Regions from separate parts of the Absiella sp. AM29-15 genome, predicted to be linked through region 1. Evidence: riboswitches for the same ligand, from Rfam matches in the RefSeq annotation. Region 1 holds a riboswitch; the other holds the start of a gene.
What was found. A riboswitch is a leader RNA that binds a small molecule or an ion and turns the genes downstream of it on or off. The one in region 1 is predicted to bind FMN.
Positions count from the first base shown of each region.

Region 1 (17,979 bases):
GGAAGAAGAACACGGGATATTCTATATTGCATTTATCCATACGATGAAAATATTTGTATTTGTTTTTGTGATTAACTTTATTCTTTCCTATATTATGGATGCAATTGGTCAGGATACTTTACGCATGTTTTTAGCAAATGGTTCCATTATTCAGCCTGCATTTGCAGCAATTGCTGGTTTTATTCCAAATTGTGCCGCTAGCGTGATTTTGGCTCAATTATATTTGGATCAGGTCATCAGCTTTGGCTCGTTGACAGCAGGATTGATTACAAGTGCTGGGCTAGGGTTACTTGTAATGTTGAAAATGTATGATAATAAAAAAGATATCATACGAATTATGCTAATATTATTTATGAGTGCTGTTGTGACCGGCATCCTATTACAGTTGTTTTTCTAAAACCGAACTTCGATTCGGTTTTTGTTTTTTTTACTTTCAATTTATAGTATAATACCAATAAAGGTGGTAAAGATATATGGATTATAAACAAGAATTTGAACAATTGGTACAAGAGAAAAGATATGAGGATGCCAGAATCCTTTTAGAACAAAATCACATCCATGCGTTGGAAGATCCTTTTTATTACGCCAATATGGGATGGATATTAAATCAGCTGGAACGTTTTGAAGAAGCAATTATCTGTTTAAAAAAAGGACTACAGTTATTTCCAGAAGATGGCTGGATGTATTCACAGATTGCCTATGCAGATGATCGTTTAGGCAAGTTGGATGATGCTTTGGATGCAATTGATCAGGCACTAAAGCTGGGTTTTGATGAACCATGGCTGCATGGTGAAAAAGGCTGGTGCTATAAAGAAATGCAGAAATATGATGAAGCTATTCAATGTTTTGAAGATGCTTTGATGGATGATGAAAATAATGTGTGGCTGTTAGCACAAGCTGCTTATAGTTATCTTTCAAAAGAAGACTATCAGAGTGCAGAAGAATATTTCTTAAAATGTTATCGACTGAAGCCAAATGATGATTCTATTTTTGATCTTGTGAATTTTTATAAGCATGTGAATGATTTTGAAAAAGCAATTACATATCTTGAAAAAACATCTTCCCAATATGAAGGCTGGAAGCAGTTTGAATTAGGAAATGCTTATCATGAATTAGGCAATGATGGAGAAGCAGTGGATCATCTGGAGCAATCCCTTGCCAGTGGGCGTGATGATACAGGAGTAAGAACACTATTAGGGGATGTATATGATGCTTTGAATCAAAAAGAAGAAAGCTGTTTACACTATGATCAGGCACTTGGTTATTATGAAAAAGCATTACAGCGGGATGAAGAAAATGATCGTGAATGGATCTGGCAGGAAATGATCTGGATTGCACATAAAGAAAAAAATTATGAAAAGAAATTATCATATCTGGATCGTGCTAGTGCAGAATTTCCAAATAATATATGGATGCAATATCATTATGCCCGTTGTTATTCAGATATGAATGACTATGCCAATGCTGTAAAAGCTTGTGAAAAATGCTTTGATCTTGGTGAAAAAAGTAAAGAAATGCTTGATTTATATGCTTGGAACCTTGGTCGTTGTGATAAAGAGGAAAAAGCTATTGAAACACTTTTAAAAAGAATTGATATGTATGGTGGAGAAGAATGGAATTATGGGGAGCTTGGCTGGGACTATGCTCAATTAAAGGATTATGATCAGGCATTGGCTTATTTTGAAAAAGCTTTGGCTGTAAATCCCGATAGTGAAATGCATATCTCTATGATTGGCTGGTGCTATTTAAGACTTGAACAATATGATCAGGCATTATCCTATTTGAAACATGCACAGGATGCAGGCCGTCAAGATGGCTGGATATTCTCTGTCATGGGAGAAACATATGCGGCTATCCATGAATACGGACAAGCGATAAACTGCTTCACAGAGGCATTAGAACGCGATTATGATGAACCATGGATTCATGAGGAAATAGAAACATTGCGTGAAAAGATGAATAAACAGAAACAACCAGGTTAAGCTAATAGAAATGGAGGTATGCGATTATGTGTGGAAGATATTATTTTTCAATTGAAGAAGCCCTGGCTTTTGCGAAATTAAAACAAAAGATCACACAAATGAGCATCTCTCATTATGCCCAACATGAAATTTTTCCTTCCCAAAATGCATTAGTTTTGGTGGAGGGACAAAACGATTATACTTTAGATGTTATGAAGTGGGGCATGAAAGGTTTTCAAAACAAACTGTTAATCAACGCAAGAAATGAAGGCATAGAAACTAAAAAAACATTTTTACCAATGTTACAGCATCGTTGTTTAATTCCTTGTAATGGTTTTTATGAATGGAAGAATAAAAAAAAGGTATTTATATACGAAAAAGAGGAACCGCTTTTTTATCTGGCAGGAATATATAATGAAAAGAAAGAATTCGTCATTGTGACAGGAGAAGCACAAAAGGAGATGAAGTTTGTTCATCATCGTACACCAATCATTCTGCATGAAAAGGATATTGAGCGTTATCTGAAAGGAGATTGTGAATTTGCAGTCGATAATGATGGTCTAGCATTTTCACTTGATGATCCAGATCTATGAAAAAATATCGTTCTTTTACCACTGTCTTTATCCTTATACTATTATGGCAGATCTTTGCTTCACGAACAGATAATGATTTTTTGATGCCTTATCCTTTGGATGTTTTACAATATATGCTCGCATTATTGTCAACACAGTCCTTTTATGTTGCGGTTGCGACAACATTATTACGTGTTTTTATAGGATTGACCATTGCATTTACCATGGCGATGTTATGCGCAACACTTGCTTATCGTCATAGAGTATTTCATGATTTATTCTATCCAATACTACTATTAACAAGGAGTATTCCTAACATTTCCTATGTTATCATTATCTTATTGTGGTTTGGTGCTGAGAAAAGCTCCGCTATCATTACGTTTTTAATCTTATTTCCCATGATGTATGCCAATCTTTATGAGGGATTAGGTAATATCAATCGGGATTTGCTTAATGTGATGAAGATATATCCCGAAAAAAAATCATATTTGATTCGTAAAATCTATATTCCTTTGCTTCACAGCTCCATTAAGGCCTCTTTACTGACTGGAATATCCTTTGGCTTTAAAGTAGGTGTCATGGCAGAAATCGTCGCTCAGGCACAAAATGGGATTGGAAGGCAAATGAATTATTGTAAAGTAAGCTTTGATATGACAGGCGTATTTGCATGGACTGGCTGGATTATTTTATTAGCCTTGATTATGGAAATCTTCATACATTTAATTTTATATAGAAAAAAAGAAGTTCATTGAGAACTTCCTATTGATTTTTAATCACAGGGGATACCTTTTTATATGAAATAAAGACAATTAATGATACCAACACACCCTTTAATAAATTGAATGGTACTGTAGATAAGAGTACAAATGCCAGTAAACCGTTGATATTAGGATTAATCGCTGTACCCATTGCAATCAATGCATCTAATGGGATTTTCATGAAAAATGAATACGCTGGCAGAATGATAAAGTAATTAATCAATCCTCCCATAATCGTCATACTGATTGTGCCATAAATCAATCCAATACAAGCATTTTTTCTTGTCTTGTTTTGATGGTAAACAAAGGTTGCAGGTAATACGAAAGCTAAACCAATCAGAAAATTACTTAATTCTCCTGTCCCTGCGGTAATGGTACCATTAAACAATAAATTTAATGCGATTTTAAGCGCTTCAATACAAACGGCAGCCCATGGTCCTAGGGCAAATCCTCCGATTAAAACGATTACTTCGTCAAAGCCCAGTTTATAAAATGCTGGTGCAAATGGAAGTGGAATCTCAAACAGCATGACTAGAAAGGCCAAAGCTCCTAAGATACTGACTTTTGCGATGGTGTTGACACTCATCCTGCTTCTGTTTTTTGTTGAAACACCTGCTGACATAATAATTCCTCCTTTTTTGCCAGCCTTTTTTATCTTTTACAAAATAAAAAAGGTTTTCAACAAAACCTTTAGGGATTACATAAAAAGAAAACACATACTTCTTCCATCCAGACTATACTGTCGCCACCGGAATTTCACACGGTTCCTGCCATATTGGCTTGCGGGGGTTACCGCCGATTGGGAATTTCACCCGACCCTGAAGTTTTTGTCATGTATATACTAGCACAAATCAGAAATTTGTCAATTCATATGTTCTTTTTGTTTTCTTTAAATTTTCGATAGGATACCGATCTACGATTTTTCATATAAGCTTCTTCTCCTGGAAAAAAGACTGGATTTTTATGATCAGATTTAAATTGATGAATAGCATCTTCACCATCTTCCAGCATTTTTTCTATATCAAAAGACACGAAGAGCTTTGGTGGAATCATATAGATCGGTGTATCTTTTATATCATCTTTTTTCATCATCAGCCATTCATGATAAGTCTGTGGGCAAAGCATGATAATATCATAGGGTTGCTTTTGTAGATACATAAACATGAATTGGGCATGATCTATATGATGCTTTTTCGATAGACCTGATGCCATAAGCTCATTATTTAATCGTTTGACTAAAACACTTGATGAACAGCCATTATTGCATACGATTAAGATATTCATGTCATCACCATCCTTGTGTTCATCATACCATATCATTTTGTTCATGTGAAGTTTCTTTCAAATTGTGTGAAAAAATATGAAATCAAAAGCTTACTAGAAAATATATGTGAAAAGTGGTATAATATCCCACAAGTGAAGGGAGTTTTTATTCATGAAATGGTTACAGAATTTTATGCGTGGGCGCTATGGTGTTGATCAGTTGAATTTCTTTTTGCTGATTTTGGCAATTGTGATTATGGTACTGGCAACGTTATTTCGCATACCATTTGTTTCCTGGATATCCGTTTTGTTACTGGTATTAAGTTATTTTCGTATGTTTAGCCGAAAAGTTTATAAACGTTCTGCAGAAAACACAAAATATCTTCGTATGGTATATCCAATAACTTCTCGCTGGAAAAGTCTGAAGAAGCGTTGGAAAGATCGTAAGACACACAAATATCTGAAATGTCCAAATTGTAAACAAGAAATGCGTGTTCCAAAGGGCAAAGGTGAGATTACAGTAACTTGTCCAAAATGTCGTACAAAATTTGATGCAAAATCTTAAAGCCTGAAATTTCAGGCTTTTTTAATGTATAAAAGTGAAGGCATAGGTACTATGAAAGCTTTACATATAATAGAAAAGACTGTCAAATTTGGACAGTCTTATGCAAGTTATTCTATTTCTTCAGCTGAAACTCTTTCTCTATAGAATTGTCTACGATCTTGAGGTGTTAAACCTTTTTTACGTAAACGAATGCAATCTGGCACGATTTCAACAAGTTCATCATCGTTGATCCATTCCAAAGCTTCTTCTAATGACATGACTCTTGGTGGAGTTAAACGCATTGCCTCATCATTTCCTGATGAACGAATGGCAGTCAGCTTCTTGTTTTTCAATGGGTTAACATCCATATCAACAGTACGAGCAGATTCACCAATGATCATACCTTCATATACTTCTGTCTGTGGAGAGATAAACAATGTTCCTCTTTCCTGTAAATTCCATAATGCATAAGTCATGGCACTGCCTGTTTCAGTTGAAATCATGGCACCGTTTGCACGCTGCTGGATTTCTCCTTTGTAAGGCGTATAACCTTTGATACGACGTACCAGAGTTCCTTCACCACGTGTATCATTGATGAATTCACTACGATAACCAAGAAGTCCTCTTGTAGGTGCTTCATAAGTGATACGTACATATCCGTTTTCTTCTACCATATCAATCATGGTACCTTTTCTTAAGTTCAATTTATTGATGATGGTACCTGAATATTCTTCAGGAGCGATTGCTACAACTTCTTCCACTGGTTCTACTGTCTTGCCATTTTCATCTTTATGTAAGATAACTTCTGGTTTTGATACAGCAACTTCATAACCTTCACGGCGCATCTGTTCAAGCAATACAGAAATATGAAGTTCTCCACGTCCGCTTACTTTGAAGCAATCTCCACTTTCAGTAGGTTCTACTTTTAAACCAACGTTTACTTCCAGTTCTTTTTCCAAACGTTCTTTCAAGTTACGGCTGGTAACGAATTTACCACTCTTGCCTGCGAATGGGGATTTATTAACGATGAAGTTCATACTTAATGTAGGTTCTTCAATTTTAATACTTGGAAGAGGCATTTCATGATCTTTTTCACATAATGTTTCACCAATAGAGATATCTGCGATACCTGCAACTACAACGATATCACCAGCATGTGCTTCCTGTACAGAAACACGGCTCAATCCACGATATACGAAAATCTGGCTGGTACTTTTTGTACGAGAGTTGCCAAAAGAATCACAAACGACAATCTGTTCCTGTGCTTTTAAAACACCCTGATAAATTCTACCGATACCCAAACGTCCGATATATTCATCATATGCCAAAGCAGATACCTGCATCTGTAATGGTTCATCATCCATATCAGGATAAACATCACAGTGTTTCAAGATTGTCTTAAACAATGGTTCAATGGAATCACTTGGTGTATCCAAATCGTATTGTGCAATACCCTGTTTAGCAATACCATACAGGATAGGGAAATCTAATTGTTCATCTGTAGCATTTAAGTCTAAGAACAGTTCATAAACTTCATCTACAACTTCCTGAGGACGGGCATCTTTTTTATCGATCTTATTGATCAACAGAATAGGACGAAGTCCCATTTCTAATGCTTTGCTTAAAACAAAACGTGTCTGAGGCATTGGACCTTCTGAAGAGTCAACCAGCAGGATAACAGTATCAACGGTCTTAATGATACGTTCTACTTCACTGGAGAAATCCGCATGGCCCGGCGTATCCACGATATTGATTTTTACACCGTCATGAATGACTGAACAGTTCTTGGAATAAATCGTGATACCACGTTCTCTTTCCAAATCATTACTGTCCATAACACAATCGATTACTTCTTCATTGCTGCGAAATACATCACTTTGACGAAGGAAAGCATCTACCAATGTAGATTTTCCAGCGTCTACGTGGGCAATGACCGCTATATTTATAATTTTTTCTTTTTCGCTCATATTTTATTCCACCTTTTAGACCAACTATAATAATATAACGAAATTCCAATAATAACAACTTTTTTCGCATATTTATGCATTATTTTCACTTCTTTTTCAATATACTAGAAAGAAAAAGGTGATGAAGATGAAACTTAAAAAGATTGTATGCCCTTTCTTGTGTCTGATGATTTTATGCAGTTGTTCGCATGTTTCATTTAAAAAGAAAAACAATCCTAATCAGGAGGTTGGAGAAAGCATTCAGGAAATGGGCTTTAAGGACCATAGTGTGTATAGTATTTTATATCCAAAAACAGGAATTGATGATTTAGACGATAAAATTAAAGCAATTGTGGAAGATGGACATAAAGCATTTGATGAAAAGACACAGGCGTATAAAGAAAAGCGTAAAGCGGAATATAATGTCAGTTATGAATCTTATGTAAAAGATGAGCGCTATCTTTCTATTCGACTGGATATATATGAGAGTATTTATGAAAATCATGAAGAAATCAAAACGCTTGTTTATGATAGTAAAGAAAAACGTTTTATAGGCTTAGAAGATATTTTTCAGGGAGATTATCTACACGCTTTATCTAATCAGGCACAAACATATTTTAAAGAGCGGTTTCCACAGGAATGTAACCAGAAAAACTTTGAACTGCATAGTTCTGCTGCAGTTGAAAACTTCGCATCCTTCGTATTGAAGAAAGATCGCGTTGTATTTTATTTTTCACCGGGATATTTATTTGATAATGCAGCCAGTATGGAAATCATGTATACAGATTTTAAAGATTATATCGATTTAAGTCCTGAAACGACTTTTGCTTATGTACCATATGATCAGGTATTAAATGAAAATGTAAAACCAATTGATCCAGATAAACCGATGGTGGCACTTACATTTGATGATGGTCCAAGTCCAAAATATACGGAAAGAATCCTTGATGCATTAAAGGAATATAATGCCAGTGCAACCTTCTTTGTGCTTGGCTCTAATGCAGAAAATGCTCCCAAACTTTTGCAACGAATGGTGCTGGAAGGCAATGAAATTGGTAATCATACCTATTCACATAAACAATTAACGACCTTGTCAAAAGCCGGTATTGAAGAAGAAATCAAAGAAACAAAGGAGTGTATTTATACCATTACGCATATTTATCCTCATGTATTACGACCTCCTTATGGCATTAAAAATGATACAGTTGTGAAATGCGCAGAGGATGCCAAGGTTGTGACATGGAGTCTGGATACCAGAGATTGGAAGGATAGAGATGCAAAAATTGTTGTGGAGCGTATCTTAAAAGATGTAAAAGATGGGGATATCATTTTGATGCATGATCTATATGCCTCCAGTGCACAGGCTGCGGCTATCGTCATACCCAAATTACAGGAAATGGGCTATCAACTGGTGACTGTATCACAATTATATGAAGCGAAAGGAATGTAGCAGTTCCTTTTTTTATCGTTTATGTAAGCGTTTAAAAATTCAAAAAATATACACATATTGAAAAAAGTATGCTATAATAAAAAAAACAGAAAGCTGGGATAGTTATGAACTTTATCTTTATATCCCCAAACTTTCCTGAAAATTACTGGAAGTTTTGTGAAAGCCTTAGAATCAATGGTGTCAATGTGCTGGGTATAGGGGATCAGCCATATGAAGCATTGTCATATGAATGTAAGCACTCTTTGCAGGAATACTATTATGTCAATGATATGAATGATTATGAGCAGCTGTTTAAAGCTGTTGCGTTTTTTTCATACAAATATGGTAAAATCGACTGGCTGGAATCCAATAATGAATACTGGATGCGATATGACGCAAAACTGCGTACGGATTTTCATATTACCACGGGTTATCAGGAAGATGAAGTGGAAATGGTTAGAAACAAGGCGTTGATGAAAAAAGGGTATTTAAAGGCACATATCAAAAGTGCCAGACAAATTGAAGTACAGTCTTATCCACAGGTCAAAGACTTTGTACAGAAATGCGGATATCTTTGTATCGCAAAGCCAAAAGATGGTGTTGGAGCTTTTCAGACTTATCGTCTGAATTGTGATGAAGATGTAGAAAAATTCATGAAACAGCCTCATGAGAATTATGTTATGGAGGAATTCATAGAGGGAACAATTGTTACATATGATGGCATTGTAGACAGCTTGGGAACCATCATATTAGAAACATCACATGTTTTCCCTGTAGGAATCATGGATATCGTCAATCAGAAAAACCATCTTGCATATTACAGCGAGCGTGAGATTCCATCTGATCTTAAAAAAGCAGGCAAGGCTGTTTTAAAAGCCTTTAAAGCAAAAGGCAGATGGTTCCACTTAGAATTTTTCCGACTCGCACACGACAAAGAGGGAATGGGAAAGAAAGATGATTTAATAGGATTAGAAGTCAATATGCGTGTACCTGGCGGGTATACCGCAGATATGATTGACTATGCCAACGAAATTGATGCCTATCAAATATGGGCAGATATGGTTTGTGGCTATGGTGCACGTTCCTTAAAGAAAGCACCATATTATGGGGTATATGCATCACAAAAATATCATCGGCACTATTGTCATAGCACAAAAGATATTCTGCAAACCTATGGTTCACATATACGGATGCATGAATATTTGCCAGAAATATGGCAGGATGCCATGGGAGATGAAACATTTATCGCTTGTTTTGAAACGATGGACGAAGTACATGCATTTATAGACTATGTCCAGAAGGAGGAAACAGTATGAAGATCGAATATTATAAGGAATTTTCTCATGAATTAAACCGCGATATGGAATTTAAAGTGTATGGAGAAACAGGCAAGCCTTGTCTTGTATTTCCGGCACAGGATGGACGCTTTTACGATTTTGAAAACTTTGGAATGATCGAAGCAGCTCAGGAATATATTGATGCAGGACGTGTACAGTTCTTCTGTTGTGATTCCATTGATGCGGAAACATGGAGTAAAGAAGATGGCAATCCAAGACAGCGCATTGAACAACACGAGCGTTATTATCACTATATTGTAGATGAATTAGTCCCAAGAATTCACGAAATCAATGATCCAGGACAAACAGAAATCAAAGGCATTATGACCTGTGGATGTTCTTTAGGAGCATTTCATGCATTGAATTTCTTCTTAAGAAGACCAGATTTATTCGATAAAGTAATCGCCATGTCTGGTATTTATCATGCAGATTATTTCTTCCATGACTATCATGATGAATTAACATATTTGAATTCACCAAGTGATTATCTGCCAAATATGCCAATGGATCACCCATATATGGAGTTATATAAAAAATCAGAAGTCATTTTATGCTGCGGTCGAGGTGCATGGGAGCAGGAAATGGAATACAGCTTGCATCAGATGCAGCAGATTTTTGAAGAGAAACATCTGGATGTATGGATTGACTATTGGGGATACGACGTATCACATGACTGGTACTGGTGGAAGAAACAAATTGATTACTTCTTACAATTCGTTGTTTAAAGGTCTGATTTATTCAGATCTTTTTTTTGTTTATATATTTTATGGATATCTAACATTGACAGTTGACAAATATCTATTATCATAATATTATATATATGTCAAACAAAGGAGATAGATACATATGAAACAAGGATACCGTACCATTATGCATCATCGCTGCTTTATGCAGAATTTAATTGCTAATCTTATCAATCGTTTAGGAGATTCCATTGATATGATCGCCTTTAGCTGGCTTGTTTATGCACTTACAGATTCAGCTGCATGGTCTGCTATCGTATTAGGGGTAAATATTTTGCCTAACATTCTTATTCAGCCAATCGCTGGAGCTATTGTTGAACAACAGCCTAAAAAACGTGTTATGGTCTTATGTGATCTAGGTAGAGGCGTGCTTACGGGTTTGATCATTCTCTTATATATCAACCAATTATTGTATCCATGGATTCTTCTGGTCATCACATTTATGAATAACACATTAGAATCCTTTAGAAATCCTGCAGAAACGGGATTTATCCCACGCATTCTGCCTAAGGAGGACTATGATTTTGGTTTATCATTAAATCAGTCCAGTGCCAGAATATTTGAGTTGATTGGAACAGGAATTGCTGGTGTGATATTAAGTGTTGGAGGGATTGCAGGAGCAGTTGCTATCGATATGCTAACATTCTTTATATCTGCATTTCTTATTGCTACCATTCCTCTTCAGGAAGAAAAAGCCGAAAAAAAAGCAACGATCCGATTACAGTGCGCTTCTTATTTACATGATTTAAAAGATGGCTATCGCTATCTGAGGGGCACAAAAATTCTATTCACACTTGCCATACTGGCTTGTATCATGAATATGACATTGGTTCCATTAAATTCATTTGAAGCACCATATATCAGTGGAATCCTTCATGCACCTGCTTATATGCTTTCTTTGTTATCCATCATGATGACGATTGGTATTGGTGTCGGCTCTTTCCTGTACCCTTATGCACACCGCCGCTTTTCTAATCATGTTCTATTAGCATTCGGTGGAATGATGACGGGCGTCTATTATGCAGCTTTGACCCTTATTCCAGGTGCACCATCAATGGAAATTATTGGAATCTGTATTGGCATATCCAGTTTCTTATTTGGATTATTTGCAGGAATTATCATATCTTTAGTAAATATTGCATTTATGAGCAGGGTAGATACAGCTTATGTATCAAGAGCCAGTTCTATCTTGTCCGCAATTGCTACAGCAGGAATGCCAATTTTATCCTTCATTTTAAGTGGAGTATGCAGCTTTGCCAGTGTTTTAGATATTCTTCTTGTATGTGGAATATTTACAATTGTGTTATTTGCTGGTATGATGTTCATGAAGTCACTCAACGATTTATAAAAATGGAGGAATGACGATGATTCGTTATGAAAAAAGACTAAGACCGATATTGGAATGTATCGGTCTTCTAGAGCATTATGTAAACCAGGATTTAGAACTGAAACATGTAGATTCTTTATCTACTGAGCAAAATGATGATTTAAAAGAATGGTATTCTTTAATTGAAGAAGCTGGAAAGATGATGGAAGCACAGTTTCCACAAGAAGCATATTTATTTCGTAATTTAAACAAACAAGGAAACAGTTCTTTGGTACGTGCTATTGTGCAGACCAGCTCAGAAGAAGAAACAAGCAGTGATACGAAAAAAACATTTCACGCTATTCGATCATTCTATAAGAAAGATCCCTGCGCATTCTTAAGGAAGATTGTCACTTCAGGAAAAGAAATTTATAAAGAAGATATCAATGAAGAAGATTTACCAGCCCTTTTAGATGAAGTCCTTTATGAAGATGATATCAAATGGAAAATATGGAAGATTCATTCTCAATTAGAAACCTATTTGGATAAAATAGAAATGATGATTTCAAGCATTATGCAGTTATATGAGAAACACATCAAAGTATATGAGAGATTATTAAATGTTTATCTGGAAGATATCACCTATACAAATAAAACCAAGGACTGTTTTACTTATATCTGTGATAGTTTAAATGTTCATTTTCATGAGGTACAAGAGGTAGTTGTGATTCCTGTTTTATCCGATGTGAATGAAATTACATTCATGTTTAATGAAAAAATACATAAAGAGGATAAAGACATACTATTCGTTTTTTGGGGAATTGTCCTCATCAGAAAGATGTTACATGAAGAAGATAACATAACAAAGGAACAGATGTGTTCTACTTTGAAGCTGTTAAGTGATCCCAGCAAATTTGATATTCTAACATTTATATCTCATAAAAAGGCGTATGGAGCACAAATAGCAAATGAACTCAATTTATCGACACCAACCATTTCTTATCATATGCAGGCATTAATGAATGCCCAGTTAGTAACCTTTGAAAAAGATAACCAGCGTTTATATTATCATTTAAACCGCGAATATCTAAAAGGCTTTTTGCAACAGGTAGAAAAAACATTGTTAAATGAATAACTATGGTATAACCTTATCATAGTTATTTTTTACTTTTTTATATATTTTATCTTGCATTTTTAGAATAATATGGTATTATATTTAGGCAAACAAACGGAGGTTTAGCTCAGTTGGGAGAGCGTCTGCCTTACAAGCAGAGGGTCAGCGGTTCAAGTCCGTTAACCTCCACCAGTATAGTAAACGAGCTGTTCGATTAACGGACAGTTTTTTTGTATATAAGAAAATTAACCGCTGAAATAAATTAACTTACCAACGTTATAAAAAAACACATTCTTACATGAATAATGTAAGAATGTGTTGTATCCTATACATGAGGTGAGTTAAGATGAAAGATCATGAATATCAGGACTTCTATCAGTACATGAAAGAAACACGCAGTTTTTTTCATCAACAGTTATTTTCTCAGGACATTATGTATTTTTGTAAGATTTGGAAGAGTCACAGACAAGCTTTTGCCCAATATTGTAAGAAACAAGATTGTGTACGCACGTATATTTTATTAAATCAACGATGTGTTGATTATGAAACATCACTGTTAGATCACAAGTATTTGCATCAGCAGATCAGTGAACAACATTATCATCATATGCAAAGACAAATTGAAAAAGTATTTATTTAAATCTGCTAGAATAATTTATCTTCATCAATTTAAATAAATTATAAATTATTAAGGTTTTTATAACTTTGTATAAACGGTACATTAGATAACAATTAGGTCACAAATAACGATGTCAAAATATGAATGAAATAGGAAAAACCCGGAGTTAAGGGGGAGCTCCGGGTTTTCCTAAATAATTATGTTTATTTAAGGGGATAGAAAATTGTATGAATTATCATTAGGGAGAATGATAATTCATACAAGCAAGGTTTACTTTCCCTTGCTCCCCTATATGTTATCAATAGAATGTAAAATGATAATGTGATAAATAAGGGAAAATATGTGATTATAATATGGTGGAGATTTATGATGTGTATAAGACATTTTGTAAGGATTATACGGAAGCAAACTTCAAAGTGATATAAAAAGTAAAAATCTTTATTTCTATTTATTTGATGATTTGCAACAAACTTGCAACATTCTAAAACAAAACAATTTATAAAAAGATGAAGAAAAGTCTTTGAATAAAGGTTTTAGCACAGAAAAAAGGCGTTTAGGGGAACGCCTTTTTTCTCAATAATAATTATTAAGGGGATAGAATGTATAGAAAATAATTAGGGGGATTATTTTCTACCAGACAAAGAAACCTTTGTCTGGTAATAGAATAACCTAAAGATGCGGAAAAAAGATAGGGCAAATTTGTGAAATTGTGTGATTATTGTTTGACAATACTAGCCAATAGGATCATACTATCACAAAAATCTTTTCTTTTATGTTCAGGCAATTGTCGAAAAGCGTTTAGAATACGCATTTCTTTATCGTCCTGAACTACAAATTGCATATTGTTTGTCTGATGAAGATGTAAAACTTCACAGATATCAATCTCTAATATCGTACAAAGTCTTGTCAATGTATCGAGATCTGGATATGAGATATCGTTACAATAACTGGATATCGTACGCTGATTTACGTTCAATAAACTCCCTAGTTGTTTCTGTGTCATGTTTTTATTTTCTAATCCCGCTTTAATGATTCCTCCGATTTTAAGCATGGAATGCACCTCTTTCTGTAATATATAGTATAAAGGACAATATTTGTTTCAACGAAAAATACCATTACAAATGGTATTATAAAAATAAAGATAAAATCATAGTATCATAAAGTATGATGGCATAGGAGAGCATAATTGTAAAAAGAATTGCATCTTTTTTGCGTCATACGAAATAAAAAAATACCCAGGTATCATAACATAAAATATCCAAGAGGACAGATATTGGTTATTTCGTGTTCGATTATATAGTGAAAAGTTTAAAATATTAAACTTTTTGTTTAGAAATTATTGCATATGGCGAAAAAATATGTATAATAATCTTGTTTCAAATATAATACGAAAAGTTTAGTGGGACTAAACTAAAGGAGGAATGTCATGGATATCGGACAGAGAATCAAACAGTTAAGGATTCAAAATGAGCTGACATTGGAAGAGCTTGCATCACGCAGTGAATTAACCAAAGGCTTTCTATCGCAGGTGGAACGTAACCTGACATCACCTTCTGTGTCTACATTAGAAGATATATTAGAAGCATTAGGTACAGACCTTGCGACCTTTTTCAAAGACAGTAAGGAAACTAAAGTTGTCTTTCATAAAGACGATTACTTTATTGATGAACATGAGGAATATTGTATCCACTGGATCGTTCCAAATGCTCAGAAAAATGAAATGGAGCCTATCCTTTTAGAATTACATACCAATGAAACATCTATGGTGATTGAACCACATGATGGAGAAGAATTCGGTTATGTACTGGAAGGAAGAATCACACTTGTTTATGGAGATAAGGAATATCCTGTGAAAAAAGGGGAAACCTTTTACATTAATGGAAAAGCGAAAAATTATTTAAAGAATACCGCTAAAAATGACGCAAAAGTTTTGTGGATCACAACACCACCACGCTTTTGATGAGGAGGAAGTCGTAATGGAGAAAAAGAAACTTATTGAATTTCGCAATATTGTGAAAGATTTTGATGGACAGCTGGTTTTAAAAGGAATCAACCTGGACATTTATGAAAACGAATTTGTCACATTGCTGGGGCCTAGCGGTTGTGGAAAAACTACGCTGTTACGTATCTTGGGTGGCTTTTTACAACAAAGTGAAGGGAAAGTCGTATTTGATGGAGAAGTGATTGATGATCTTCCTCCATATAAACGTGAATTGAATACGGTATTCCAAAAATATGCATTATTCCCACATATGAACGTGTATGATAATATCGCTTTTGGCTTAAAAATCAAAAAGATGAGTAAGGATGTTATTGAACAGAAAGTCTTAAAAATGCTGAAGCTGATTGGTCTGGAAGGATATGAAAAGAAAAATGTAACATTACTATCCGGTGGACAACAGCAGCGTATTGCGATTGCACGAGCACTTGTAAATGAACCAAAAGTCTTATTATTAGATGAACCATTGGGTGCTTTGGATTTAAAGCTGCGTAAAGAAATGCAATATGAATTAAAGAAGATCCAACAGGAAGTAGGAATCACATTTATCTATGTAACCCATGATCAGGAAGAAGCTTTAACAATGTCTGATAAAATCGTGGTAATGAAGGATGGCGAGATTCAACAGGTAGGTACGCCTACAGATATTTATAACGAACCAGAGAATCGTTATGTAGCAAACTTCATTGGTGAAAGTAATATCATACCCGGAGTCATGCTGGATGATTATAAAGTTATGTTTGACGATATTACCTTTGACTGTGTAGATTTTGGCTTTAAGAAAAATGAAAAAGTCGATGTTGTCATTCGTCCGGAAGATTTAGATATCGTTAAAGAAGAGGATGGCAAAATGACAGGTGTGGTGAAATCTGTTTTGTTTAAAGGTGTTCATTATGAAATTATGGTAGAAACAGTACCTGGAACCAATGTAACGGTAATGATGAATGTCACAAAGGAACATGATGTTGTGTCCAGTGATGCTAAAGAAAAAATTTCTGCCAATGACTTCTATGTGGATATTGAGGATGTGAAAGAATTAAATGATGCAGAGATCATTGCACGTGCGGATGCACAGGCTTGGGATCCTGAAAATGATGAATATATTTCTATAAATAAAATAGAATATGATATTCCTGAAACAATAGGAACATATCCTGTAACCTTCTCTACAAGTTCTGGAACAAGTGTATCAATCAAAGTATTCGTTGTTCAACAGAAATATGTAGAAAATCCAAAAGCAAATGAAGCAATATCTGCGTTCAACTTCTTTAAAACAGTAGATGAATTAAAAGAAAGTGCCGCAATTGATACAGATTTAAAAACATGGGCAAATGCGCAAAGCTGGAAGCTGAGTGATGAAAGTGATGTGGAAATCAGCAACGTAGATTATGATTTTGATCCAAGTAATATCACAGAAGGTACTTATGAAGTAACGTTCTCTACACAGGGACGTGAATTCAAAGTACACACAACAGATATCGCAGAAGAAGGAGCAGAAGTGGGTCTAAGCTTCTTCCCAGAAGATATCCATGTTATGAGTAAGATGGGATACTAGGATGAAAACGTTTAAACGTTTAACAATTCCATATATTGTATGGATGATCGCAATGATCGTCATCCCTATGTTTCTGATTGTTGTATATGCATTTACGACACAGGGCAATGATGTAGCGACTTTACAATTTACATTTGATAATTTCAAGAAGTTCTTTACAGACCCTGACTTTTTGAAAACCTTATGGTTATCCTTAAGGATTGCATTTATCACAACGATTTTATGTATCCTGATAGGATATCCGGTAGCTTATGCGATTTCAAAGGCATCTGATCGAAAACGCAATCTGTTGATTTTATTGATTACCCTGCCAATGTGGATCAATATGCTGGTACGTACCTATGCATGGATTGGAATCCTTGCGGATAATGGTCTTGTAAACCATATTCTACAATTCTTTGGATTGGAACCAGCGAAACTGTTATATACAGATTTTGCGGTAATTCTTGGTATGGTGTACAATTTTGTACCATTTATGATTCTTCAAATCGAAAGCTCATTAGCAAAGATGGATCATTCTTTGTTGGAAGCTGCCAATGATTTAGGCGCAAATCGTGTAGAACGATTCCGTCGTATTACATTACCTTTATCATTACCTGGTGTTATATCTGGTATTACTTTGGTTTTCTTGCCAAGTGTATCCAGCTTCGTTATCCCAAAATTGATGGGAGGCGGGGGATATATGATGATTGGTAATGTAATTGAAAATCAATTTATCACCGTTGGTGAATGGAACTTTGGTAGTGCAATCTCTTTAATTATGGCGATCATCATTATGATCAGTATGTATGTGACACGTCGTCTGGATAAAGGAGATGACACCGTGCGTGCCA
Region 1 is NZ_QVFL01000015.1:107,297-125,275, reverse strand. It holds gene DW761_RS15095 (putative manganese transporter) at 1-397, shown strand, start outside; gene DW761_RS15090 (tetratricopeptide repeat protein) at 474-1,982, shown strand; gene DW761_RS15085 (SOS response-associated peptidase family protein) at 2,009-2,554, shown strand; gene DW761_RS15080 (ABC transporter permease) at 2,551-3,285, shown strand; gene DW761_RS15075 (ECF transporter S component) at 3,293-3,913, opposite strand; FMN riboswitch at 4,005-4,121, opposite strand; gene DW761_RS15070 (hypothetical protein) at 4,159-4,620, opposite strand; gene DW761_RS15065 (hypothetical protein) at 4,727-5,119, shown strand; gene typA (translational GTPase TypA) at 5,227-7,065, opposite strand; gene DW761_RS15055 (polysaccharide deacetylase family protein) at 7,193-8,494, shown strand; gene DW761_RS15050 (ATP-grasp domain-containing protein) at 8,599-9,789, shown strand; gene DW761_RS15045 (esterase family protein) at 9,786-10,535, shown strand; gene DW761_RS15040 (MFS transporter) at 10,657-11,901, shown strand; gene DW761_RS15035 (ArsR/SmtB family transcription factor) at 11,918-12,994, shown strand; tRNA gene DW761_RS15030 (tRNA-Val) at 13,090-13,165, shown strand; gene DW761_RS15025 (hypothetical protein) at 13,320-13,613, shown strand; gene DW761_RS15020 (helix-turn-helix transcriptional regulator) at 14,308-14,643, opposite strand; gene DW761_RS15015 (helix-turn-helix domain-containing protein) at 15,019-15,552, shown strand; gene DW761_RS15010 (ABC transporter ATP-binding protein) at 15,569-17,146, shown strand; gene DW761_RS15005 (ABC transporter permease) at 17,148-17,979, shown strand, end outside.

Region 2 (7,766 bases), on a different contig from region 1:
CAATTGGATCATTTAATTCTGAGAATGCATTTGCATATTCATGTCCATCAATAAACAGCTCATAACGATCTGCAAATCTAGGATCTTCAGGATTCTTTTTCGCCAATGGTGAAATTGATGTAGGGTGTCCATAGATATATGTAGGTTGTACTAGTGTTTCTTCTACATATTTTTCAAAGAACAAATTGATAATGTGCCCTACACTATTGTGTTTCTTTTCTACTTCGATTTCATGCTCTTTGGCGATTGCACACGCCTCTTCATAGCTCATTTCTTTCCAGAAATCGACACCGCATGCTTCTTTGATTGCATCCACCATGTGCAATCTTCTGAAAGGAGCTTTTAAAGAAATTTCTTTTTCTCCATATGTAATTTCTGTAGTACCAAGTACTTCCATAGCTACATATTCAAATAACCCTTCAATCAAATCCATCATACCATGTAAATCTGAATAAGCTACATAAGCTTCTACTGTAGTAAATTCTGGGTTATGTGTTGCATCCATTCCTTCGTTACGGAATAAACGACCTATTTCATAAACGCCTTCTAATCCACCAACAATTAATCTTTTTAAAGGCAATTCTGTTGCAATACGTAAATAGAAAGGCATATCTAATGTATTGTGATGTGTGATGAATGGCCTAGCAGCTGCTCCACCAAGAATTGGCTGTAACACTGGTGTTTCTACTTCTACTAATCCCTTTCCATCAAAGTAACGCTGAACTGCACGAATAATTTTTGGTCTTGTTAATGCAATACGTTTACTGTTATCGTTCATAATCAAATCTACATAACGTCTACGATAACGTTCTTCTACATCCTGCAAACCGTGGAATTTTTCTGGTAGAGGACGTAATGCTTTTGTTAAATGTGTATATACTGTCGCTTTAACAGATAATTCTCCATGATCCGTCTTCATAACGATACCTTCAATACCTACTATATCTCCGATATCTGATTTTTTGAATATTTCATACTGATCTTCTCCGATGACATCTTTACGCACATAAATCTGCATTCTGCCATCTAAATCCTGAATATGCATGAATCCAGCTTTTCCCTGACGACGTTTTGTCATAATACGTCCAGCAATTTTAACAATTACGTTTTTTTCAACTAATTCTTCTTTTGTGAAATTTTCATATTCTGCGCGTATTTGTCCTGATTTGTGTGTTCTTTCATACGCATGTCCAAATGGATCAATGCCCATATCAATAAGGTCTTGCATCTTTTGGCGACGAATTTTTTCTTGTTCTGTCAACTTTTCCATGTTATTTACTCCTTTTCTTTTCATAATAAAAGCTCTCTTCCTCATAGGGACGAGAGCTTGATCGTGGTACCACCCTAATTCACTGTTTAGTTGCCTAAAACAGTCTTAGCGACTTTCATTAAGTCTATTCGTAACGTGAATGATTCGTCCTTTCGGAAGGCTCCAAGTCTTTGTTTCGAAATAAATTTCCATGCATCTTTTCCACCATCAAATGCTCTCTATTACTTCCATTTATTCTACTCTCTTATCAACGCCATATTTGCACATCTGATTATATATAGAATGAAGTTGTTTGTCAAACGAAATCTCTATTTTTTTAGCGATAAAATTTATCGTATTTTTTATTTATGAATTTTTTTATTTTTTTGAAAGCTTTTTATATATTATTTCGTATTATTAGTGAATGGAGGATATTTAAAATGAAAAAAAAGATTGTTACATTATTTATAGTGTTATTGATTGCAATAGGTGCTTTTGTTATATTAAAGCCAATTTATGCAGCTTCAGCTTCCTATTCTGGTGATAGATTCCATCATGAGGATTGTGATCAACACTCAGACAATCAGGATTGTCCAAACAGAAATGATCAAAACTGTTCACGATAAATGAAAAGAACTCATCAAATGAATCAGGACTGTGTTGAAACTCATCAAAGTCAATACAAACATAACCATGATTGTGTTTCGCAAGTTGAACAAAATTGTGCATGGACTGTTAACACCCATCACCAAATGCACCACAAATAGTGTATAATACAATTAAATAAAAAAGAAATGAGGTTCTATGCGAAGCGAAGAGGAAATTATTCATGCCATTAATACTTATTCTGATATGGTAAAGCGTATATGCTTTATTCATTTAAAGCAAGATGCAGATGTTGAGGACATTTTTCAAGATGTCTTTTTAAAGTATGCAAATGGACCACATTTTGAAAGTGACGAGCATGAGAAAGCATGGCTTATAAGAGTAAGTATAAACGCATGTAAAGATTCTTTAACTTCCTGGTTCCATAAAAAAGTTATTTTGCATGATAATTTAGAAATCTATGAAAACATTCCCTTTCTAACTAAATCGCATGATGATCAAATACTCTCAAATGTATTAAAACTAAAGGAGAACTACCGCAATGTCATATATTTATATTACTATAAAGGTTATAAAATAAAAGAAATCGCCCAAATATTACATAAGAAAGAAAACACAATACATACATGGATGAAACGTGCGAAGGAAATTGCGCTATATGCTTGGAGGTGATTATCTTGAATAAACCACTACAATCTTTAGATCATATACACGCTGATAATGATTTAAAAGAAAAAACAATGCTTCATGTATTGCAAGTAACAAAAAGAAAATCTCAATCACCAAAAGGAAAGTGGGCTTTCGCAATCTTACTTCTATGCTTTTTTATTTCTTTTCCAATACTATATTTATTTAATTCATCACCTTCATCAGAAGATGATAGTAATATAGAAGCTATTGTGTCATTTGATATAAATCCCAGCATGGAATTTAAAGTCAATAGTGAATTAATCATTACCTCGATCAAGCCTTATAACCAAGACGCAAAAAAAATTATTTCAGCTTTAAATTTAAAAGACAAGCGAATCGATGATGCAATTGATATATTATTACAAGATCCATTATATCGTGCCTATTTTAAAGATGGTATATTAGAAATTGGAATTTATACAAAGAACAGTCAGTTATCTTCACAGCTTGATACCTTAGTTCAGGAAAAATTGCAATCTAAGCTTTCTACTTCACAATATCATTGTTCACATATTGACGAAGAAACACATACAGCTGCTCATAACTCACATAATTCTATAGGAAAATATCGTGTTATAGAAGAAATCCTGTCTTATGATAACAATTATTCTTTAGAAGGTTTATCAAATAAAAGCATGAAAGAATTATATAAGATTTTATCATTATATGATGCAAATAATATTCCAGAAAGCTGCCAAAAATCAACTAATGAAAATGGTCATCATGGAAAACATCACTAAAATATTATATGTAAAAACATCCAAGCAATTAATTTCATGATATACTAATTTATATTTATAAAGGATGTGAAATATGTCATGTCAGTTAATGAACTAAAATTAAGTAAAACGATATCCTATGCTCTGCGACATCACCCTGAAGAATTTAATCTTCAATTAGATGAAGAAGGTTGGTGCATTATTGATGATTTGCTTAATGCTTTACAAACAGTCAATCAGTTACAAGATGTCACTCTTTCTGATCTCAAGAAAATGATTGCACATTCAGAAAAAAAGCGTTTTGAGTTAAAAAAAGATAAAATTCGTGCATATTACGGACATAGTTTTGATGTTAAAGTAAAATATAACGAAAAAAAGCCACCTGATTTCTTATATCATGGAACAGCAAGAAGATTTCTTGATTCTATCAAAAGACAAGGCCTTATTGCAAAGCACAGACAATATGTGCATTTATCCAGTGATCGTCATACTGCCTATCTTGTTGGAAAACGTCACGATGATTATCCAATCATTTTAAAAATTAACGCAAAAGAAGCATTTGATGATGGAATTGTTTTTTATGATGCTAATGATGCTACTTGGTTATGTGAAGCACTTCCAAAACAATATATTGATAACTTATAAAAAACCCAGAGCTTAACACGATTACACTAAGCTCTGGATTTTTTTAATCATAAGGTATTACTTCTACACTTTCTGTTTCAAAATCTACAAAAGTTTGAAATGCATTACGATGCTCATCCTCATCCCAAATTTCTACAAACTTTGGGGTCACTTCGATAATAATTTCACTATCTTCATGACTATATGCATTATAACTTTGCCAAAGATATTTTTTATACAGCGTTTCAAATTTGTGATCAGGCTCATCAACAACAAGCCCTTTATTTTCTGCAATACCTTCTACCTGTACACCTCCAACGCAAAGTGCAACTCTTGGATTTTCGAATAACTGTTGGGTTTTCCTAAAGTTTTTATCTGTCTTAAAATAAATTTTATCATCATAAATCAAGCAGCTAACATTTCTAACCATCACATAATCATTTACACTGGATGCCAATGCCATAATCTTATAATCTCCTAATTTTTTAAATAATAAGTCTTTTCCTTCTTTGAATGTCATTTTCTTTTCCTCCTATCGTTTATACGCGAATCGATGAATCATAGGACTAATTTTTTTATATACAAGAAACGTAATTAATCCATTCACTCCTGTTTTAATCAAGTTGAACGGGATAATGCCTAACAACACCATTCCTTCAATTGAATTTACTGCTGGATTCACTTCTTTACACATCGCTAAAATACTACTCATATCCATTTGATAAAGTGAAACATAAAATGGAATAATCAGATATAGATTTGTAATTACTGCTGTTACAGTACAAATAATTATACCTAATAACATCCCAATAGCAGCACCATTTCTGGTTTTGTGTTTTAAATAATATGCACTTGCCGGAAGTATCAAGGCACAGCTTAATAGAAAACTTTGTATTTCTCCAGTAAACATACTATTTGTACCATTGATAATTAGCTGAATCAATACTCTGACAATAATAATTGCAAGTGCGTTCCATGGCCCTAGGGCAAATCCTCCAATCAATTCAGGAATCAGTGCAAAATCAAAGCTCAGGAACGGTGGCAACAATGGTATCGGAAATCGAAATACCATTAAAATGGCACCTAATGCTGCTAATATTCCTATAAGAGCAAGATTTTTTGTCGTCATGTTTTTCAAACACAACACCTCCATTTCAAAAAAAAACTGGAAACGAAAAAAAACTTCGCCTCCAGGTGTACACAGAAAATGTCTTTTCTCATCCGGACTATTACCGTCGGTTCTGGAATCACACCAGATCAGCCGCGAATTTTGCGGGTCATGGACTTTACCATCGGTAGGGACTTACACCCCGCCACAAAGACTTTGATTCAATTTTGAAACAGTTTGTGTCTGACACATATCTGCTTGTTTTTTATTATAGCCCTATTTTTGATAATGAGCAAGCTTAATCTAAAAAAGAATGCTGTTTCCAACATTCTTTAATCTAAAATTTTAATGCTATTTATCACAGGCTGTTGTGATGCTTCAACTGATCCATTGTTATCTATTGCTTTTACTTTCTCAAGCTTATCTAATACATCCAGCCCTTTTGTGACTTTTCCAAATGCAGCATATTGCCCATCCAAATGAGAAGCCTTTTCATACATAATGAAGAATTGTGAACTGGCACTATCATAATCTTGCGAACGAGCCATTGATATAACGCCACGCTCATGTTTTATATTGTTTTCCACACCATTTGCGCTAAATTCACCTTTTATTGTATGTTTAGATCCTCCAGTACCATTACCATTAGGATCCCCACCCTGAATCATAAAATCCTCAATATTACGATGGAATGTCAAGCCATCATAAAAACCGTCTTTTGCTAATTCCACGAAATTAGTAACAGTAATTGGCGCTGTATCTGCATCCAATTCTAATTCTATTGTCCCATAATCTTTCACATCAATAACTGCGTGATGCTTACCTTTTAATAAATTTTCTGAAACTTGCTCTGTAGGTTTAGGTGTTTCTTTTGTCCCACACGCACTTATCGTTAACATAAAACAAATCATCATACAAACAGATATAACCTTTCTCATTCTTTCACCGCCTTACGATTCATCTCCGCCATATATAAGTCTAAAATTTGGTTCATTTCATCAAATGTTTCCATTTTCGTTAATGCATCTTTTAATTTATGAGAACCAGGCAATCCTTTCACATACCATGCCGCATGTCCTCTCATTTCACGCATTCCTACATACTCACCTTTCAGATTGCATAATCGTTTTGCATGTAATCTTGCCATCATAAATTTTTCTTCCATAGACACTGGTGGTAATTGTTTTCCTGTATCAAGATAGTGCACTACTTCCTTAATTAACCAAGGATCTCCTAATACCCCTCTGCCAATCATTACTGCATCGCATCCTGTTTCATCCAGCATACGTTTTGCATCTTCTCCACTTCTTATATCTCCATTTCCCATAACAGGAATTGTAATTGCTTCTTTTACTTGTTTAATATAAGACCAATCTGCATGTCCTTCATACATCTGCTTTTTGGTTCTGCCATGAACTGCAATTGCTTTAACTCCTACTGCTTCTAAACCTTTAGCTAAATCTACACATGTAATTTGATCCATATCCCATCCAATACGCATTTTAACAGTAACTGGTTTTTTAACAGCTTCTACTACTGCTTTTGTCATTTTTATTGCATGATCTACATCTTTCATTAATGCGCTTCCTGCTTGAGATTTAACAATTTTAGTCACTGGACATCCCATATTGATATCTATAATATCACAATCTGTTTTTGTATCTAAAAGCTTTGCTGCATAAACCATTGTTTCTATATCATGTCCAAAAATCTGCATCGTTAGAGGATGCTCGCCTTCTTCTACATCTGTCATACCAATAGTCTTTTCATTTTCATAATATAATGCCTTATCACTAACCATTTCTGTATAAATAAGACCTGCGCCAAACTCTTTACATATCACGCGAAACGCTGGATTGCTAATACCCGCCATAGGTGCAATTACAACCTGGTTTGCTATTTCTATATCTCCTATTTTCCAAGTATTATTTGGCATACTGTTCTAAAAACCTTTCTAACTCTTTTAATTCTTCTTCATCAAATTTATATTTTTCACCACAAAAGTTACATGTAATTTCACATCCATGATCTTCTTCTATCATTTTCATACGTTCTTCTTTACTTAATGTTGTTAAAACACGTTTCATTTTGGCACGATCACAATCACATTTAAATTCGATTTCCTGTGTACTTAAAATCTTTATATCATCAAACATATCTTTTAATGCTGATTCTAAGCTTTCACTTTCATCAATTAAATTTGACATTGGTTTTAATTTTCCTAAAACAGCCTCAACCTTTACAATATCCTCTTCAGTAGCATCTGGTAACATTTGAATAATTAATGCTCCCGCTGCCTTAATTGAATCATCCGGATTCACTAAAACTCCAACAGATACTGCACTTGGCGTTTGTTCACTAACAGTAAAGTAATATGCAAAATCTTCTCCAATTTCACCACTTTGTAATGCTACAGTGCCTTTCCAATTTTCTTTCATATGGAAATCCTTTGTGACTTCTAAATATCCATCAGTACCAACAGCAGTACCCACAGCCAAATGACCATTATTATATTGCAGCATGATATGAGGATCACTGACAAATCCTCTTACATGTCCATCACTATAAGCATCAACCATTATAGTTCCAATTGGTCCATGTCCATTAATATTGATAGTTATTTGCTCTTGTTCACTTTTTAACATGCTACCCATTAAACTTGCTACAGATAATGTTCTACCCAATGCAGCAGCACTTGTAGGCCACATATCAAAACGCCTTCTTGCATCTTCTACCAGATTTGTACTGGCACACATATAAATACGTACAC
Region 2 is NZ_QVFL01000029.1:479-8,244, forward strand. It holds gene lysS (lysine--tRNA ligase) at 1-1,270, opposite strand, end outside; gene DW761_RS20940 (hypothetical protein) at 1,748-1,978, opposite strand; gene DW761_RS20155 (sigma-70 family RNA polymerase sigma factor) at 2,054-2,527, shown strand; gene DW761_RS20160 (hypothetical protein) at 2,533-3,285, shown strand; gene DW761_RS20165 (RNA 2'-phosphotransferase) at 3,364-3,909, shown strand; gene DW761_RS20170 (pyridoxamine 5'-phosphate oxidase family protein) at 3,953-4,408, opposite strand; gene DW761_RS20175 (ECF transporter S component) at 4,421-5,017, opposite strand; FMN riboswitch at 5,094-5,215, opposite strand; gene DW761_RS20180 (peptidylprolyl isomerase) at 5,329-5,934, opposite strand; gene dusB (tRNA dihydrouridine synthase DusB) at 5,931-6,932, opposite strand; gene hslO (Hsp33 family molecular chaperone HslO) at 6,922-7,766, opposite strand, start outside.
Region 2: linked by a shared signal. The riboswitch ahead of DW761_RS20175 (ECF transporter S component) and the one ahead of DW761_RS15075 (ECF transporter S component) in region 1 are both predicted to bind FMN.